DNA from 2 places in the Acerihabitans sp. genome. Region 2 is predicted to be linked to the other one. Evidence: predicted binding sites of a transcription regulator. Region 2 holds the regulator's gene; the other holds the start of a gene.

Region 1 (9,427 bases), on a different contig from region 2:
CGGCGAACGCGCCATCCAGCACGGCCTGGCCATTGCCTCCGGCATCAAGGCCGCCAAGGACCTGGGCAATATGCCGCCTAATATCTGCAATCCGGCCTACCTGGCATCCCAGGCGCGCCAGTTGGCGGATAAATACGGCAAGACCACCACCACCCGCGTTATCGGCGAACAGCAGATGAAAGAGCTGGGCATGAACGCCTACCTGGCGGTCGGCCAGGGTTCGCAAAACGAATCGCTGATGTCGGTTATCGAATATAAAGGCAATCCGGACCCGGAGGCGCGTCCGATTGTGCTGGTGGGCAAGGGATTGACCTTTGATGCCGGCGGCATCTCCATCAAGCCCGCCGACAGCATGGACGAGATGAAATACGATATGTGCGGCGCCGCCACGGTTTACGGCGTGATGCGCATGGCGCTGGAGTTGAGCCTGCCGCTGAACCTGGTGGGCGTGCTGGCGGGTTGCGAGAATATGGTCGACGGCCGGTCTTTCCGTCCCGGCGACGTGTTGACCACCCTGTCCGGCCAGACGGTGGAAGTGCTGAACACCGACGCCGAAGGCCGACTGGTGTTGTGCGACGCGCTGACCTATGTCGAGCGTTTCGACCCGGAGCTGGTGATTGACGTCGCCACCCTGACCGGCGCCTGCGTTATCGCGCTGGGCCATCACCTGACCGGGCTGATGTCCAACCATAATCCGCTGGCCCACGAGCTTATCGCCGCCGCCGAGCAATCGGGCGATCGCGCCTGGCGCCTGCCCTTGGGGGACGAGTTCCAGGAACAGCTGGAGTCCAATTTTGCCGATATGGCCAATATCGGCGGCCGTCCGGGCGGCGCCATTACCGCCGGCTGCTTCCTGTCCCGGTTCGCCCGCAAATACAGCTGGGCGCACCTGGATATCGCCGGCACCGCCTGGCGTTCGGGCAAGGCCAAAGGCGCCACCGGGCGTCCGGTTTCCATGCTGGCGCAGTTTCTGCTCAATCGCTCGGGTCTCAACGGTGACGAATAGGCCTAAAAAAGGTAAACTTACCGGGTGGCCCAGGCCGCCCGTTATTTTTTCCGCCATCCCCTCTCAGGCTTAATAAAAAGGGTACATGAAAAGCGCCACCTTTTATCTTCTCGACCGGCAGGATCTCCAGGACGGACTTAGCGCCGTGGAACGCCTTGCCTGCGATCTGGCGGCGCTCCACTGGCGCGCCGGCAAAAGGGTGCTGATAGCCTGCGGCGATGAGGATCAGGCGCTGAAGCTGGATGAAGCCTTGTGGCAGCGGGATCCGGCCGCCTTTGTCCCGCATAACCTGGCGGGCGAGGGGCCGCGCTATGGCGCGCCGGTGGAACTGTGCTGGCCGAAGCGCCGCGGCAACGCGCCGCGCGAGCTGCTGATAAGCCTGCTGCCGCAGTGCGCGGATTTTGCCTCCGCTTTTCATGAAGTGATAGACTTCGTCCCGGACGAAGACGCATTAAAACAGTTGGCGCGCGACCGGTATAAAGCCTATCGCAGCGTCGGCTTCCAATTGACCACGGCCACGCCGCCAACGCAGTGAAATACGACGCATAATGGAAAAGACATATAACCCGCACGATATCGAGCAGCCGCTGTACGAGCACTGGGAAAAACAGGGCTATTTCAAGCCGCATAACGATACCAGCAAAGAAAGCTTCTGCATCATGATCCCGCCGCCGAACGTGACCGGCAGCCTGCATATGGGTCATGCCTTTCAGCAGACCATTATGGACATTATCGTGCGATACCAGCGCATGCAGGGCAAAAACACCCTGTGGCAGGTGGGGACCGATCATGCGGGCATCGCCACGCAGATGGTGGTGGAGCGTAAAATCGCCGCCGAGGAGGGCAAGACCCGCCACGATTACGGCCGCGACGCCTTTATCGAAAAAATCTGGCAGTGGAAGGCGGAATCCGGCGGCACCATTACCCGCCAGATGCGCCGCCTGGGCGCCTCGGTGGATTGGGAGCGCGAGCGTTTTACCATGGACGCAGGGCTGTCCGACGCGGTGAAGGAAGTGTTCGTCCAGCTGTTTAAGCAGGATTTGATTTATCGCGGCAAGCGCCTGGTGAACTGGGATCCAAAACTGCGCACCGCCATTTCCGATCTGGAAGTGGAAAACCGCGAATCCCAGGGGTCGATGTGGCATTTGCGCTATCCGCTGGCCGACGGCGCCAAAACCGCCGACGGGCTGGATTATCTGGTGGTGGCCACCACCCGCCCGGAGACCATGCTGGGCGATACCGGCGTGGCGGTCAATCCCGCGGATCCGCGTTATAAGGACCTGATTGGCAAATACGTGCTGTTGCCGCTGGTCGGCCGCCGTATCCCCATTCTCGGCGACGAACATGCCGATATGACCAAGGGCACCGGCTGCGTGAAGATCACTCCGGCCCATGATTTCAACGACTATGAGGTCGGCAAGCGCCACGGCCTGCCGATGATCAATATCCTGACCCTGGATGGCGATATCCGCGAACGGGCGGAGGTATTCGATACCCTCGGCGAGGCAAGCGAGGCCTGGAGCGGCGAGATCCCGGCGCAGTTCCGCAACCTGGAACGCTTCGCCGCCCGCAAGGCGGTGGTCGCCGCCTTCGACGCCCTGGGCCTGCTGGACGAGATCAAACCCCATGCCCTGACCGTGCCTTATGGCGATCGCGGCGGCGTGGTGATTGAGCCCATGCTGACCGACCAGTGGTATGTGCGCACCGCGCCGCTGGCGAAAGTGGCCATCGAGGCGGTGGAAAATGATGACATCCGCTTTGTGCCCAAGCAGTATGAAAATATGTATTTCAGCTGGATGCGCGATATCCAGGACTGGTGCATTTCCCGCCAGCTGTGGTGGGGACATCGCATCCCGGCCTGGTACGACGCCGCCGGCAAGGTCTATGTCGGGCGCGACGAGGCCGAGGTGCGCCGTGAAAACGGTCTTGATGCCTCGATGGCGCTGCGCCAGGACGAGGATGTGCTGGATACCTGGTTCTCCTCGGGATTATGGACCTTTTCCACCCTGGGCTGGCCGGAGCCGACCGAGGCGCTGAAGACCTTCCACCCCACCAGCGTGCTGGTGAGCGGCTTTGACATTATCTTCTTCTGGATTGCCCGCATGATCATGCTGACCATGCATTTCGTCAAGGATGAACAGGGGCGCCCGCAGGTGCCGTTCAAGACCGTGTATATGACCGGCTTAATCCGCGACGACGAAGGCCAGAAGATGTCGAAATCCAAAGGCAACGTTATCGACCCGCTGGACATGGTGGACGGCATTTCGCTGCCGGCGCTGATTGAGAAGCGCACCGGCAACATGATGCAGCCGCAGCTGGCGGACAAAATCCGCAAGCGCACCGAAAAGCAGTTCCCGCAGGGCATCGAGCCGCACGGCACCGATGCGCTGCGCTTTACCCTGGCGGCGCTGGCCTCCACCGGGCGCGATATCAACTGGGATATGAAGCGCCTGGAAGGCTATCGCAACTTTTGTAATAAGCTGTGGAACGCCAGCCGCTTTGTGCTGATGAATACCGAAGATAAGGATTGCGGCCAGCATGGCGGCGAGATGAGCCTGTCCCTGGCGGATCGCTGGATCCTGGCGGAATTCAACCGCACGGTGAAAGCCTATCGCGACGCGCTCGACGGCTACCGTTTTGATATGGCCGCCAATATTCTGTATGACTTTACCTGGAATCAGTTCTGCGACTGGTATCTGGAGCTGACTAAACCGGTAATGACCGGCGGCGGCGAAACCGAGCTGCGCGGCACCCGCCATACGCTGGTGGACGTGCTGGAAGGTTTGCTGCGCCTGGCGCATCCTATCGTGCCGTTTATTACCGAAACCATCTGGCAACGGGTGAAAGCGCTCAAGGGCATTACCGACGATACCCTGATGCTGCAAGCCTTCCCGCGGTTTGACGCCGGGCTTGACGACGCGCAGGCGCTGGCGGACGTGGAGTGGATTAAACAGCTGGTCATCGGCGTGCGCGCCATTCGCAACGAGATGAATATCGCCCCCGGCAAACCGCTGGATGTGCTGGTGCGCGGCGCCACCGCGCTGACCCGCCGGCGAATTGCGGATAACCGGAGCTTTATCCAGACGCTGGCGCGGCTGCAGAGCCTGGATATCCTGGCGGACGGCGAGAAAGGCCCGGTTTCCATCGTCAAGCTGGTGGAGGAAGGCGAACTGCTGATCCCCATGGCGGGCATTATCGACAAGGCCCTGGAGCTGGACCGGCTGGCCAATGAAGTGCTGAAGATCGACACCGAGATCGGACGCATCGAGAGCAAGCTGTCCAATGAGGGATTCGTCGCCCGGGCGCCGGAAGCGGTGGTGGCGAAAGAGCGGGAAAAACTGGCGGGTTATGCCGACGCCAGGGCCAAGCTGCTGGAACAGCAGGCGACCATCGCCAATTTGTAAAAGAAGACGGGTGTTTAACATTCGGGCGTTTGCTGCCAAAGCAGTGTAGATGTTTAACATCCGTTTAATTTGTTTGCATCGTCGGCACCGGCGATGCTATTACTCATAACAATAAAGCCAAAACTTTCGTGTATTTTTCTTTTTTTGGGTAATGACGATGTCCACAGCTACTTCAGTCAATATTCTGGTGCGACCCATTACGCCGGAAGATAATCATGCCATTGCCGACGTCATTCGCCAGGTATCGGCCGAGTTCGGCCTGACGGCGGATAAGGGCTATACCGTCTCCGACCCGAACCTGGATAACCTGTACCAGCTCTATAGCCAGCCCAAGAGCGCATACTGGGTGATTGAGTTTGAGGGCAGGATTGCCGGCGGCGGCGGCATCGCGCCCCTGGCCGGCGCGCGCGCGGATATCTGTGAACTGCAAAAGATGTATTTTTTGTCGGTCCTGCGCGGGCGCGGCCTGGCCCATGAGCTGGCAGTCAAGGCGCTGGACTTCGCGCGCGGCCAGGGGTTTACCCATTGCTACCTGGAAACCACCGCCGCCCTGACGCGGGCCATATCGCTGTATGAGCGGCTGGGGTTTGTCCATATCGACGGCCCGATGGGCCATACCGGACATGTGGATTGCGAAGTGACGATGCTCAAGCCTCTTGGCTGATCAGTGGCGGGTGCCGTTGTCATCCTGGTCGAGCAGGCCGCGAACCGGCGTAGCGGAACCGTCCACGCCGTCTTCGCCTTCCCCGTCCTCTTCATCGTCTTCGCCGTCTTCCCCATCTTCAAAGTAGGTGCCCCAACCGTCATAGTTGACGCCCAGGCGCTCGGCCAGGGTAAACAGCTGTTCGACCTGGGTGTCGATAAGATCCGCGTTGAGGGCGATTTCGCTTATGGCGTCGCAGCACATCAACACCGAGCCGTCTTCGACCTCCAATTCCTCGGCATCGGTGACTTCATAGCCCAGCTTGAAGGCTTCGACCGCGGCTTTTTCCAGCGTATCGAAATTCTCGGCGGAGAGATGGTGCTCGATGGTGTAAAGCGCTTCCGGGTCGCTTCCATCTTCCAGCAGCTCTTCGATAATCAAACGTGTTTCGTCACGCTGCTCTTCCAGAAATTGATGTGCCATGCCCTCAATCCTCAATGCGTCTATCGGCCTGTTAGGTACCCATTTTCCCACAGCCGGGGATAAGGCTCCAGCTTAAACATGAAAGAATTGATATCAACACTTGAAATTGAATATTCATACATATAAAGTGAATTTAAATTCAATTTACATTTGATTGAGATTGGAGAACGCTGCATATGAGTCAGTTCTATCACCGTCATTTCCTGAAATTATTGGATTTCACCCCCGATGAGATCCATGAATTACTGGCGCTGGCCGCCAGCCTGAAGCGGGAAAAACAGTCCGGGCGGGAAAAGCCGCGCCTGGTGGGCAAGAATATCGCGCTCATCTTCGAAAAAGACTCGACCCGTACCCGCTGCTCTTTCGAAGTTGCCGCCTTCGATCAGGGCGCGCGCGTGACCTACCTTGGCCCGAGCGGTAGCCAGATAGGCCATAAGGAATCGATTAAGGATACCGCCCGGGTGCTGGGCCGCCTGTATGACGGCATTCAATATCGCGGCTACGGTCAGGAGATCGTCGAGACACTGGCGCATTATGCCGGCGTGCCGGTGTGGAACGGCTTAACCACCGAATTCCACCCCACCCAGTTACTGGCCGATCTGCTGACCATGCAGGAACATTTGCCGCAAAAAACCTTGGCGCAAATGGCGTTCGCGTATGTCGGGGATGCCCGTAACAATATGGGCAACAGCATGCTGGAAGCGGCGGCGCTGACCGGACTGGATTTACGCCTGGTGGCGCCCAGCGCCTGTTGGCCGGATAAGCAACTGGTGGCCAGGTGTCGTGAACTGGCGCGGCAGCGCGGCGGCGATATTACCCTGACCGAGGAAATCGCGGCGGGTGTGCGGGGCGTGGATTTTATCTACACCGACGTGTGGGTTTCCATGGGCGAGGACAAAGCCATCTGGGGCGAGCGCATCGCCCTGCTGCGTCCCTATCAGGTCAATATGGCGATGATCCGGCTGACCGGCAACCCGCAGGTAAAATTCCTGCACTGTCTGCCCGCGTTCCATGACGACCAGACCGGGGTAGGCAAACAGATGGCCCAACAGTATGACCTGGCCGGCGGCATGGAAGTGACCGACGAGGTATTTGAATCGGCGCACAGCGTGGTGTTCGATCAGGCGGAAAACCGGCTGCATACCATTAAAGCGGTGATGGTGGCCACGCTGGCGCAAGACTAGGCGAATGGGATTGCCGGCCCGCCCGCACAGGCAGCTTAAGCCGGCGTGGCGGGATAAAAGGGTAAAGCGCGGAATGACGCTTTTCTTCCCCTCAGTCCCACCTCAAGCGCAGGTACGCATGCGCTGTCATGCCGCACGGTTGTTTTATTAGCGGACCAACGCGGTATCGATTTTTACCACCGCTTTGCGCACGTGGGCCGGCGCGCCGACCGCGCACAGCGGTTTATGCACTTCGCCGGGGTAATAGACCACAAAATCGCCCGCCTGCATCACGAACTGTTTTTCCTGTTCGCCCGCGGCCAGGAAGGCGATATCCTTATCCGCCAGCGAGTCGATATCGGTCTTGCCGGCCGGCAGGTTGCTGAAGGTCATCCCTTCCACGCCGTCCAGCACGATCTGGATATCCAGATATTTTGCGTGGAACTCGGCGCGACGCTTCTCCAGCAGATCGGTGCTGTCGTTGGAAATCAGGACAAATACCCGGTTGCCTTCGATATCATGCTTGCCCAGCGGCGTCTCATGGGTAATGTGTTGTTTGACGTACTCGATGGCTTCACGCAGCTTGGCGGGCAGGTAGGGCACAAGATCTAAGTGGTGGATATTACCGGTGATCATAATTTTTCCTTAAAATGAAATAACGTTTCATTGTAAAACAGATGGCGCGCGAAAAAGGAGAGTTATTTAACACTTATTTTGATTAGCAAGCCAATCGTTTGCTTATTCAGAAATATCGACCTCTTGCCGCTTGAAGTGTGCCGGCACGCGAGTATAATTCCGGGCAGTTTACCGGGAGGATTAATGAACAGCTGCGTAATTTTCGATGCCTATGACTATTTCCACCTGCCCGCTGGCGGGCAGCTGCCGCTCCCGTTGCCCGTTTTTATCTATTCGTATCAGGCCCCTCGTTGAGGGGCTTTTTTTTGCGCGCAATCCCGGACCGCGGCCTACACTTGCGCAAGGCCGGCGTCAACGACACTCGTAAGGAGGAAATACATGGCTAACCCCCTTTATCAAAAACACATCATTTCCATCAATGACCTTAACCGCGAGGAACTGGAGCTGGTACTGCGCAGCGCAGCCGGCCTGAAGGCCCGTCCGCGGCCGGAGCTGCTAAAGCATAAAGTGGTGGCCAGCTGTTTTTTCGAGGCCTCCACCCGCACCAGACTGTCGTTTGAAACCGCCATCCATCGCCTGGGCGCCTCGGTGGTGGGATTCTCCGACGCCGGCAACACGTCGCTTGGCAAAAAGGGCGAAACCCTGGCGGATACCATTTCGGTCATCAGCACCTACGTCGACGCCATCGTCATGCGCCATCCGCAGGAGGGCGCGGCAAGGCTTGCCACCGAATTCTCCGGCGGCGTGCCCATCCTCAACGCCGGCGACGGCGCCAACCAGCACCCGACCCAGACGCTGCTCGACCTGTTTACCATTCAGGAAACCCAGGGACGGTTGAACAACCTCAACGTGGCGATGGTCGGCGATCTGAAGTACGGCCGTACCGTCCATTCCCTGACCCAGGCGCTGGCCAAGTTCGAGGGCAACCATTTTTTCCTTATCGCCCCGCAGGCGCTGGCGATGCCCGCCTATATCCTGACGATGCTGGCGGAAAAAGGCATCGGATACAGCGTGCACGCCACCATTGAGGAGGTGATGCCGCAGTTGGATATACTCTATATGACCCGGGTGCAAAAAGAACGGCTGGACCCCTCGGAGTATGCCAACGTCAAGGCCCAGTTTGTGCTGCGCGCCGTGGATTTGCTGAAGGCGCGCGATAATCTCAAGGTGCTGCATCCGCTGCCCAGAGTGGATGAAATCGCCCATGAGGTGGACGACACGCCTTACGCGTATTATTTCCAGCAGGCCGGCAACGGCATATTCGCGCGCCAGGCGTTATTGTCCCTGGTGTTAAACGAGCAACCGGCGGGTTAAGGGGAAAGATGATGACTCAGGATAATAAATTGCAGGTCGAGGCAATCAATCGCGGCACGGTGATTGACCATATCCCGGCGCAGGTGGGTTTTAAGCTGCTGACGCTGTTTAAGCTGACCGCCACCGATCAGCGTATAACCATCGGGCTGAACCTGCCGTCGAACCAATTGGGGAAAAAAGATCTCATCAAGATCGAGAACGTATTCCTTACCGAACAGCAGGCGAACCAGTTGGCGATGTACGCCCCGCACGCCACCGTCAATCGCATCGATAACTATGAAGTGGTGCGCAAGCTGACCCTTACGCTACCGGATCGGATCGACGGCGTGCTGACCTGTCCCAACAGCAACTGCATTAGCCGCAGCGAGCCGGTGGCCTCGGGTTTTACGGTGAAAAGCCGCGACGGCCAGGTGCATTTGAAATGCAAATATTGTGAAAAAGAATTCGAGCATCAGGCGGTTATCCAGAACGCCTGAGCTGGGCATACGCCGGTTTAATCTTTATAATGACCGGCGACGCTTTTCTCTTTCGCCTCTCAACACCAGGAGCCAGCATGTCCCGTATTATCAGCACTGAAAACGCACCGGCAGCCATTGGACCCTACGTTCAGGCGGTCGACCTCGGCAGTCTGCTGTTCACTTCCGGCCAGATCCCGATTAACCCGAAAACCGGGCTGGTGGCCGATGATATCGCGGCCCAGGCGCGTCAATCACTGGACAACGTGCGGGCGATTGTGGAAGCCGCCGGCCTGCGGGTGGCCGATATTATTAAAACCACG
Region 2 (9,794 bases):
ATGCTGCCTGCTAAAACAGCTTCGCCGCCGAAGCGTTTGACGCCCAGGCGTTTACTTTCTGAGTCGCGACCGTTACGAGTCGAGCCGCCAGCCTTTTTGTGTGCCATGAGTGTGCTCCCCTGTTAGGCGCCGATACCGGTAATTTTCACGTCAGTGAACCACTGACGATGGCCTTGTTGCTTACGATAGTGCTTACGGCGACGAAATTTAACGATCGTCACTTTATCGCCGCGACCATGGGCAACTACTTCAGCTTGAATCTTTCCGCCATTGACGAAAGGAACGCCGATCTGAATGTCATCACCGTTGGCAATCATCATCACCTGGTCGAACTCAACGGTTTCGCCCGTTGCAATGTCCAGCTTTTCAAGGCGAACAGTCTGACCTTCGCTGACCCGGTGTTGTTTACCACCACTTTGGAAAACCGCGTACATAAAAAACTCCGCTTTCCGCGCACTCAACTTGGATTCGTCCACAGTGCGCTATAAATATTCACAATAGGGCGCGAATTCTACGCAAAAAAGCGCCCTATGACAAGTGCAGAATACATACAGGACGCGAAAAAAGCGCAGTTTCTTCGCCGGCATTTATCTCTGGCGTTTTTCAAGTACAATCAGTAACACAGTTTCTGCCATCTGGCTCCATGAGCAGCGTTACTATCTAACGGTTAAAATAAAGCCTAAAGACAATAATGAACCTTGATCAAATTACCGAACTTACCGCACATGATATGGCGGACGTCAACGCGATTATTCTCGAGCAGCTGAACTCCGAGGCCGCGCTCATCAATCAGCTTGGCCACTACATCATCAGCGGCGGGGGCAAGCGTATCCGTCCGATGATTGCCGTTCTGGCGGCCAGGGCGTTGCACTACGAGGGCGACAAGCATGTCACCGTGGCGGCGCTGATAGAATTTATCCATACCGCCACCTTACTGCATGACGACGTGGTTGACGAATCCGACATGCGGCGCGGCAAGGCCACGGCCAACGCGGCATTCGGCAATGCCGCCAGCGTCCTGGTCGGGGATTTTATCTACACCCGCGCCTTCCAGATGATGACCGGCCTTGAATCGCTGCGGGTCCTGGCGCTGATGGCGGAGGCGGTTAACGTCATTGCCGAAGGCGAAGTATTGCAATTGATGAACTGCAACGATCCCGATATCACCATCGAGAGCTACATGCGGGTGATTTACAGCAAGACCGCCCGCCTGTTCGAGGCGGCGTCGCAATCCTCAGCCATCCTGGCCGGCGCCACCCCCGAACAGGAAAACGCGCTGCGCGACTATGGCCGTTACCTGGGCACCGCTTTTCAACTTATCGACGATCTGCTGGACTACGGGGCCGACGACGTAACCCTGGGTAAAAATACCGGCGACGATTTGAATGAAGGCAAGCCTACCCTGCCGTTGCTGCATGCCATGCGCAATGGCAATGCGCAGCAGGCGGCGATGATCCGCGAAGCGATTATAAAGGGCAACGGCCGCCATCTGCTTGAGGCGGTGTTGGAAACCATGCATCAATGCGGTTCCCTCGAGTACACCCGGCAACGGGCGGAAGCCGAAGCGGATAACGCCATCAGCTGCCTCGCCTGCCTGGCGCCGACGCCGTTTCGCCAGGCCCTGGAAAGCCTGGCGCATCTGGCGGTGCAGCGGCATTTTTAGGAAACCGGCGGCCGAAGGCGGCACAGCCGGCGTCCAACCCATCGCCCCTCGTCATCAGCGCCCGGGATTTATGCCCAGGCGCGCCATAAATCCCGTTATCCCCTCGCGCAGCAACAGGCTGATGACTTCATCCCGCTCCTCGGGCTGAAACTGCTGATAGATGGCCATCCATGCCGCCAACGGGTCTTTTTCCGGTTCCGCCGCCTTGCGCGCGGAATTAAGACGATATTCGCCACCGTATTCGGCAATAAAATTTTCCTGAATTTGTCTTCTGGTTAACTCCTGTTGGACATCGAGTGGTAAACTCTCAAGAGCAAATTCCAGGCCTTTACCCTGCACGCCGATTACCCGGCGACTGGTCCAGTTTTCCCGACGGGCGCGTGCGGTAATGCCCTGTCGGGTGCCCGGAAGCTTAGCTACACCAATGAGTTCACAGGTCTTGTACCAAGCTGTTTTCATATCTTTTGCATTCCAAAAAGGGACGTCCATAGCAAATCTTGACATCATTGAGAAAATGGTAGAAAAGCTTTAGGAAAAAATGTGCTATAAATTTTCCGGTTACAAAGTGAAATCAACCACGGGTAGCTTGCATATGTTAACTAGTACATCAATTACCCCCAGTGAGGCCGCAAGGGATCAAGATATGAACGAAAGGATAAAAGACTGGCACCCCGCCGATATCATCGCAGCGTTGCGTAAACGCGGCACCACGCTAGCGGCCGTCTCTCGGGGCGCGGGTTTGTCTTCGTCGACGCTGGCGAACGCCATGACCCGCCCTTGGCCGAAAGGCGAATGGCTGATAGGGGATGCCTTGGGCATTCACCCGCTGGAGATATGGCCCAGCCGTTACATTGATGCGAAAACGTATCAACTCGTCGACAGGAAAAGCCTGATCCGCTCGCGCTGACAGGTCAACCCGGCCGGCACGGCCCTCGGGCGCGCCGGCCTTTCCCTCCTACTCCCGATTGAGTTCCGCCAGGGACTCATCGGGATAATCCAGGCGTTTTAGCAGGTTTAAAACGCCTTCCCTTAATATAAACGACACGACAAAGTCGCGTTCCTCGCTTGAGAGCTGCCGGTGTATTTCCAGCCAGGTGGAAGACGGCTCCTGCGGCGCAGCCCGGTATTCAGCCATATTGGAACGAAGCGACAGCGTTTTTTTAACCGTCTCGGGCAAGCTTTGCCAAGCATATTCCAGGGCCTTTCCCCTGGCGCCTTCGCGGCGCCTTTTATGCCAGCCCTCTTCGCGCGCGCGCCGGTTCAGCCCCTGGCGCGTTTTAGGCAGTCCGCCGACGCCTATCAGTTCATGGGTGGCTATCCATTCCTTTTTTGGTAACATCGTTTCCCTCCTTGTCTGGTAATAGCTTGCGTAATCTCCATGGCGTAAGACCCGTAAAACCCTTATTACCCAGCGGTCTTATCCAGGTGCGGTTCCGTTATAACTCCGCTTGCGCACTAAACTGATTACAGCGTGTCGTTACGTCAATTACAACACAAAAAAAGCAGTAAACGCCACAACGGATGTAAAAATGAGAGCGCGCTTGGTTTTTATCCCATAAACTGTAAATAAACAATATTTATCAATAGAATGATTGATATAGGAACTATAAGAACGACGAGAATAAAACCGCTGGCGGTTGCAGAAATAGCGGATGGGACTAATCGGCAACAGATGGAAATATCCGCCCAAGCCTGGGCTAAAAGGGCATCAGAATGGGGAGCAAGCAGCCGAAGGGAATACCAGCGGGGATACACAGGCAAAAGCAGCTTGCACGCCGCTGGGACGGCGCGCGGTGAAACCAAGGGTAACGGCAGCCCGGCCCCGGTTCCAGGGCACGGGGCCGCTACCTGCGCATTATTGATTGATGAATTTTTCCCCGAGTTCGATATCTTTTTTCAGCACATCCTTCATTTGTTCCAGCGCCTGTTGTTCAAAGGCGCTCAAGGTGCCGATGGATTGACGTTCCTCCAGGCCCTGCTTACCCAACAGCAGCGGTTGGGCAAAGAAGCGGGTAAATTCGCCATCGCCTTCAACGTAAGCGCATTCCACCACGCCGGCTTCACCCTGCATGGCGCGCACCAGCGACAGGCCGAACCGCGCCGCCGCCTGGCCCATGGATAAGGTGGCTGAACCCCCGCCGGCTTTCGCCTCCACCACTTCGGTGCCGGCATTCTGGATGCGGCGGGTGAGGTCGGCAATTTCCTGTTCGCTAAAGCTCACGCCCTTAACCTGGGACAATAACGGCAGGATAGTGACGCCGGAATGGCCGCCTATCACACGCACTTCCACGTCCTCGGGCCGCAGGCCTTTCAGCTCGGCGACAAAGGTATTGGAACGGATGATATCAAGCGTGGTGATACCGAACAGTTTGCGTTTGTCATACACCCCGGCCTTCTCCAGCGCTTCAGCGGCGATCGCCACCGTGGTGTTGACCGGATTGGTAATGATGCCGATTAACGCGCTGGGACAAGCCTTCGCCACCTGATTGATCAGGTTGCGTACGATGCTCGCGTTGACGTTGAACAGATCGGCGCGGTCCATGCCGGGCTTGCGCGCCACGCCGGCGGAAATCAGCACGATATCCGCGCCCGCCAGGGCGGGAGTGGCGTCTTCGCCGCTAAAGCCCTTGATCTTCACCGCGGTGGGAATATGGCTGAGGTCGACCGCCACGCCGGGCGTCACGGGGGCGATATCATAGAGAGAGAGTTCTGAACCTGAGGGGAGTTGGGTTTTGAGCAACAGGGCTAGTGCCTGTCCTATGCCACCCGCTGCACCGAGAACTGCGACTTTCATTCTAATCTCCTTATTATTATAGGAAAAATTAAATGCCGTCAAATCATCTGGTTATGATCATAGAGACATAAACGAGTAAAAACAAATCAGCGATCGCAAATTTGAGAAATGACACGTTAACTTCCCTTTCTTATCCATAAGTTCCAGCCTTATTCCCATACCGGACGACTTCACCGGATAATGCCTGCCGCTGCCGTTCAATACCCGTGGTTATCGATCACATTACACCGACAGCAATGGTCAAAACAACATCATTTTAATAACATTCCCTTTACTTTTTAATGCCAGTAAATATGCGAGCCAGGTCATGGTTGATTTGAATAAATATTGCTACGCTGACCGTTTTGCCGACTCAATTTGGCTGATAAGGCGGCGACATCGCATTTTTATTGCATAAAAATGCAAATTTATGCATAATTCAAACTACAATATCGGCTACTGGTTTGGGAAAATATGCGCAACCACCTAAAACAAGAAGAACTGGTTAAAGCTTTTAAGGCCTTGCTTAAGGAAGAAAAATTCAGCTCCCAAGGTGAGATTGTTTTTGCGCTGCAAGAACAGGGGTTTGAAAATATAAATCAGTCCAAGGTATCAAGGATGCTAACCAAATTTGGCGCGGTGAGAACCCGCAACGCTAAAATGGAAATGGTGTATTGCCTGCCGGCGGAGCTGGGCGTGCCCACCACCAGCAGCCCGCTGAAAAACCTGGTGCTGGATGTCGATCATAACGACGCGGTCATCGTTATCCATACCAGCCCCGGCGCCGCGCAGCTTATTGCCCGCCTGCTGGATTCCCTGGGTAAGTCCGAGGGCATTCTGGGCACCATTGCCGGGGACGATACCATTTTTACCACACCCGCCAAGGGCTTTAGCGTTAAACAACTCTACGAAGCCATACTCATCCTGTTCGATCAGGAGCTATAGGCTGGGGATTGGCGCCTTATAACTGAAACCGCCGATCGCCCGCGGTTTTCATCGCCGTTGTATCGCCCGGCCCCTTTCCGACCGCCACGGACGCCGTCGCCGTGGCGTTAAGCCGGTGTGAAATCCTTGTTTTACATGCCCCGCGGCTGATTTCACCAAAAGCGCCCCGTCGGACAGCACGTTTGGCTAAAACCTTTCATCTCTTTGAAATTACAATTATTTAACATTAATTGTATATTTTTTAACCTATTTTAATAGCTTTTACTTATATTATGGCAAAGAACGCAAATAAAGTTTCATAATAAATTATGAGCAAACTATTAATACCTCACGTTACTAGTGTATACTTTACTTCGTGATGCACATCACGTTTCACAGGCTGTTGACGGCGCACCGCCGGCGAAAAACAACAGCATGAAACCGTTACGCACAAGAATATGTAGAGGTAATAACATGAAAATTAAAACCGCAGTCTCACTGATGACCGTAATGTCAGCCTTGTCCTTTGGCGCTTTCGCCGCGAATTCGATCTCGCAGGAACAGGCCAGCGGCTTGCAGCCGTTCGGCACGGTAAGCGTAACCGGCAAGGCGGGCGCGCCTTCCGATATTCACCAGGCCCTGAACCAGGCCGCCGAAGCCAAAGGCGCAACCTCCTATCACATCACGGAAGCCCGTGATAATGATACCTGGCACGCCACGGCCGAGCTGTATAAATAAGCGCCGACACGGCGGCGCCGCGACATGTTCGCCCGGCCAAAGGCCGGCGCGGTGAAGGCGGCCGGGCCAATGATTTGCAGACGTTAATAAAGCAGTAGAGAGAGAGTTCACGCCAAAAGTCACACTGGCAAAAACGTCGTCGCCCTCTGTTATTCCTGTGTCCAGTAATAACCCAAGACGCGAATTGCCGATTCCCTCTCGTCGTCCTATCCGACGATCCTTCCCCCGCTTGCGGGGGTTTTTTTTTGCCTTGCGCGGCTGCTAGGCCACCATGCCGGCTTTGAGATTCAATTGCGCCAGCAGTTTTTCATGAATGCCGCCGAATCCGCCGTTGCTCATCACCAGGATGTAATCGCCGGGTTGGGAGGTTTTGACAATCATTTCCACCAGGGTATCGACATCAGCGCTCCAATGGGCCGGCTGCACGCACGCTTCGGCCACTTCGCTCACCTGCCAGGGAATATGCTGGGGCTGGAATAAAAAAACCTCGTCGGCCCGGCCCAGGGATGGCGCCAGCTCATTTTTATTCAATCCCATCTTCATGGTATTGGAGCGCGGCTCCAGTACCGCCAGGATGCGCGCGGTGCCGCCCACTTTACTGCGCAGCGCGGCAAGCGTCGCCAGGATCGCCGTGGGATGGTGGGCAAAATCATCATACAATTTCACCCCATTGGCGGTGCCTTTCAGCTCAAGACGACGGCGGGCGTTGATAAAAGACCCCAACGCCCGGCAGGCATCGGCAGGCAGCACCCCGACATGGCGGGCGGCGGCAATCGCCATCAGGGCGTTATGCATGTTGTGCTCGCCCACCAGTTCCCAATGCACGTCGCCCACCGGCTCGCCCTGAAGAAACACCTGGAAACGGCTGGCGTCCGGCGCGCTCTTTTTCGCCCGCCAGCTGCCCTCCTCGCCGATATATTCCTGCTCGCTCCAGCACCCCATTGCCATCACCTGCTTCAGATGCTGGTCGTTATCGGGCAGGATGATTTTACCTTTGCCCGGCACCAGCCTGACCAAATGGTGAAACTGTTTCTGGATGGCTTTCAGATCGTCAAAGATATCCGCATGATCGAATTCAAGGTTGTTGAGGATCAGGGTTCGCGGGCAATAGTGGACAAATTTGGAGCGTTTATCAAAAAACGCACAATCGTATTCGTCGGCTTCCACCACAAAAAACGCGCCGTCGCCCAAACGGGCGGAAACGGTAAAATTACCCGGCACGCCGCCTATCACGAAACCCGGCTGGTAGCCGCACGCCTCGAGGATCCAGGTCACCATGCCGGCGGTGGTGGTTTTGCCGTGGGTGCCGGCTACCGCGATGACCCAGCGTTGCTGCAACACCCGATCGTGCAGCCACTGCGGGCCGGACGTATAGGGAATACCCCGTTCCAGCACGGCTTCCACGCAGGGATTGCCCCGGCTCATCGCATTCCCGATAATGACCAGTTCCGGTTCGGGCGTCAGCTGCGCCGGATCATAGCCTTTGATAAGCACAATGCCCTGATCCTGTAACAACGTGCTCATCGGGGGATAGACATTATCATCGGACCCGGTCACCTCATGCCCCAAAGAACGGGCCAGCATCGCCAGTCCGCCCATAAATGTGCCGCAGATCCCAAGAATGTGTATGCGCATAAGTTTTCCATTTTTTAACACGAACTGCGGCTCATTCTACCGCTGCGACCGACCGATATAAACGGATTTGATGATATGTCCACATTCGTTTAAGCTAAACTGCATTACATACGTAAGCGGCTAATCGGGTGGCGTCAGCTCTGTCTGATTAATTAGTCAGTGAGATTTGTTCAGTGAAAATCGGTCAGTGAAAATTGATAGTACCGCTTTTCATCCTTAGCAACATGGTCTTCTTTGGATTCAGGGAAAGTGATATGAAAACGTTAGGCGAATTTATCGTTGAGAAACAGCACGAATTTCCACATGCCACAGGTGAACTTACCGCATTACTCTCCGCGATAAAATTAGGGGCGAAAATCATCCACCGCGATATCAATACCGCGGGTTTGGTGGATATCCTCGGGACCAGCGGCGTATCCAATATCCAGGGCGAAGTCCAGATGAAGCTCGACCTGTTTGCCAATGAGAAATTAAAAGCGGCGCTGAAGGCGCGCGGGCAGGTAGCGGGCATTGCCTCCGAAGAAGAAGATGAAATTGTCATTTTTGACGGCGAACGTTCCACCAGCGGCAAATATGTCGTGCTGATGGACCCGCTGGACGGCTCCTCCAATATCGACGTCAATGTCTCGGTAGGCACCATTTTTTCCATCTATCGCCGGGTCACGCCGGTGGGCACGCCGGTGACGCTTGAAGATTTCCTCCAGCCCGGCCACAAGCAGGTCGCGGCGGGTTACGTGGTCTACGGTTCGTCCACCATGCTGGTCTATACCACCGGCTGCGGAGTCCATGCCTTTACCTACGATCCTTCCATCGGCGTATTTTGCCTTTCCCACGAAAGCGTCCGCTTCCCTGCCACCGGCAATATGTATTCCATTAACGAAGGCAACTACATCAAGTTCCCCAACGGCGTTAAAAAGTACATCAAATACTGCCAGGAAATGGACGAGGCCACCAACCGCCCTTACACCTCGCGTTACATCGGCTCGCTGGTGTCCGACTTCCACCGCAATTTGCTCAAGGGCGGCATCTACCTCTACCCCAGTACCGCCACGCACCCGCAGGGCAAGCTGCGCCTGCTCTATGAGTGCAACCCGGTCGCGTTCCTGGCCGAACAGGCAGGCGGCAAGGCCAGCGACGGTAAAAACCGCATCCTTGACATCATGCCCGAAAAACTTCACCAGCGTTCGCCGTTCTTTGTCGGCACGGAATCCATGGTCAACGACGCTGAACGCTTTATGCGCGACTACCCCGACGAATAACACCCCCCTGGCACGGCAGGCGCGTTCAAGGGAGAGCGCGCCAACTTACCCTTGACACATTCAGGCCGCCACCGCCACCTCAGCGTCATCCGCCGCCACCGGGGTTCCCTCCAGCTGAAACACCGCCATGCTCTTCGCCAACTGCTGCGACTGCGCCTGCAACGAACGCGTCGCCGCGCTTGACTCCTCCACCAGCGAGGCATTCTGCTGCGCCACCGCATCCATCTGCGACACCGCCAGGCTAATCTGCTCAATACCGCGGCTTTGCTCATCGGTGGCATTGGAAATCTCACGCATCAGCCTGGTGACCCGCATCACTTCCTCGGAGATCTCATCCATGGTCTCGCCCGCGGTATGGGCCATCTCCGACCCTTCGTTCACCCGCCCCTGCGATTCCTGGATCAACCCCTTGATCTCCTTGGCCGCCTCCGCGCTGCGATGCGCCAGGCTGCGCACTTCCCCGGCCACCACCGCGAAGCCCCGGCCCTGCTCGCCGGCCCGCGCCGCTTCCACCGCCGCATTCAGCGCCAGGATATTGGTCTGGAATGCAATACCATCGATTACGCCGAGAATATCGGCGATACGACGCGAACTGCTGGTAATCGCCTGCATCTTCTCAATCACGTAACACACCACCTCACTGCCCTTGTCGGCGGTATCGGATACCGTCTTGGCCAGCTCATGGGCCTGACGGGCATGCTCGGCATTCAGTTTCACCGTTTGGGTCAACTGCTCCATACTCGCCGCCGTCTGTTCAAGCGCCGCGGCGGAGGCTTCGGTACGCTGTGATAAATTAGTGTTG

Evidence for each region. The regulator ArgR, encoded in region 2, controls arginine synthesis, uptake and breakdown. The targets are predictions, from matches to a motif close to ANTGAATAAAAATACANT.
Region 1: the regulator ArgR is predicted to act here: its motif matches at 5,663-5,680, upstream of argF (ornithine carbamoyltransferase).

What each region holds. Positions count from the first base shown of each region.
Region 1 covers NZ_DASWOM010000135.1:701-10,127, forward strand. Annotated here, with positions in the region: gene pepA (leucyl aminopeptidase) at 1-1,006, shown strand, start outside; gene VGC33_RS22085 (DNA polymerase III subunit chi) at 1,092-1,541, shown strand; gene VGC33_RS22090 (valine--tRNA ligase) at 1,555-4,410, shown strand; gene VGC33_RS22095 (GNAT family N-acetyltransferase) at 4,568-5,074, shown strand; gene rraB (ribonuclease E inhibitor RraB) at 5,075-5,536, opposite strand; gene argF (ornithine carbamoyltransferase) at 5,713-6,720, shown strand; gene VGC33_RS22110 (NanQ anomerase/TabA/YiaL family protein) at 6,868-7,335, opposite strand; gene pyrB (aspartate carbamoyltransferase) at 7,714-8,649, shown strand; gene pyrI (aspartate carbamoyltransferase regulatory subunit) at 8,661-9,125, shown strand; gene ridA (2-iminobutanoate/2-iminopropanoate deaminase) at 9,203-9,427, shown strand, end outside.
Region 2 covers NZ_DASWOM010000041.1:14,914-24,707, reverse strand. Annotated here, with positions in the region: gene rpmA (50S ribosomal protein L27) at 1-107, opposite strand, end outside; gene rplU (50S ribosomal protein L21) at 123-434, opposite strand; gene ispB (octaprenyl diphosphate synthase) at 692-1,663, shown strand; gene VGC33_RS06800 (YfeC-like transcriptional regulator) at 1,718-2,152, opposite strand; gene VGC33_RS06795 (helix-turn-helix domain-containing protein) at 2,307-2,570, shown strand; gene VGC33_RS06790 (DNA-binding protein) at 2,619-3,002, opposite strand; gene mdh (malate dehydrogenase) at 3,519-4,457, opposite strand; gene argR (transcriptional regulator ArgR) at 4,911-5,381, shown strand; gene yhcN (peroxide/acid stress response protein YhcN) at 5,835-6,098, shown strand; gene mpl (UDP-N-acetylmuramate:L-alanyl-gamma-D-glutamyl-meso-diaminopimelate ligase) at 6,360-7,733, opposite strand; gene fbp (class 1 fructose-bisphosphatase) at 7,988-8,992, shown strand; gene VGC33_RS06760 (methyl-accepting chemotaxis protein) at 9,053-9,794, opposite strand, start outside.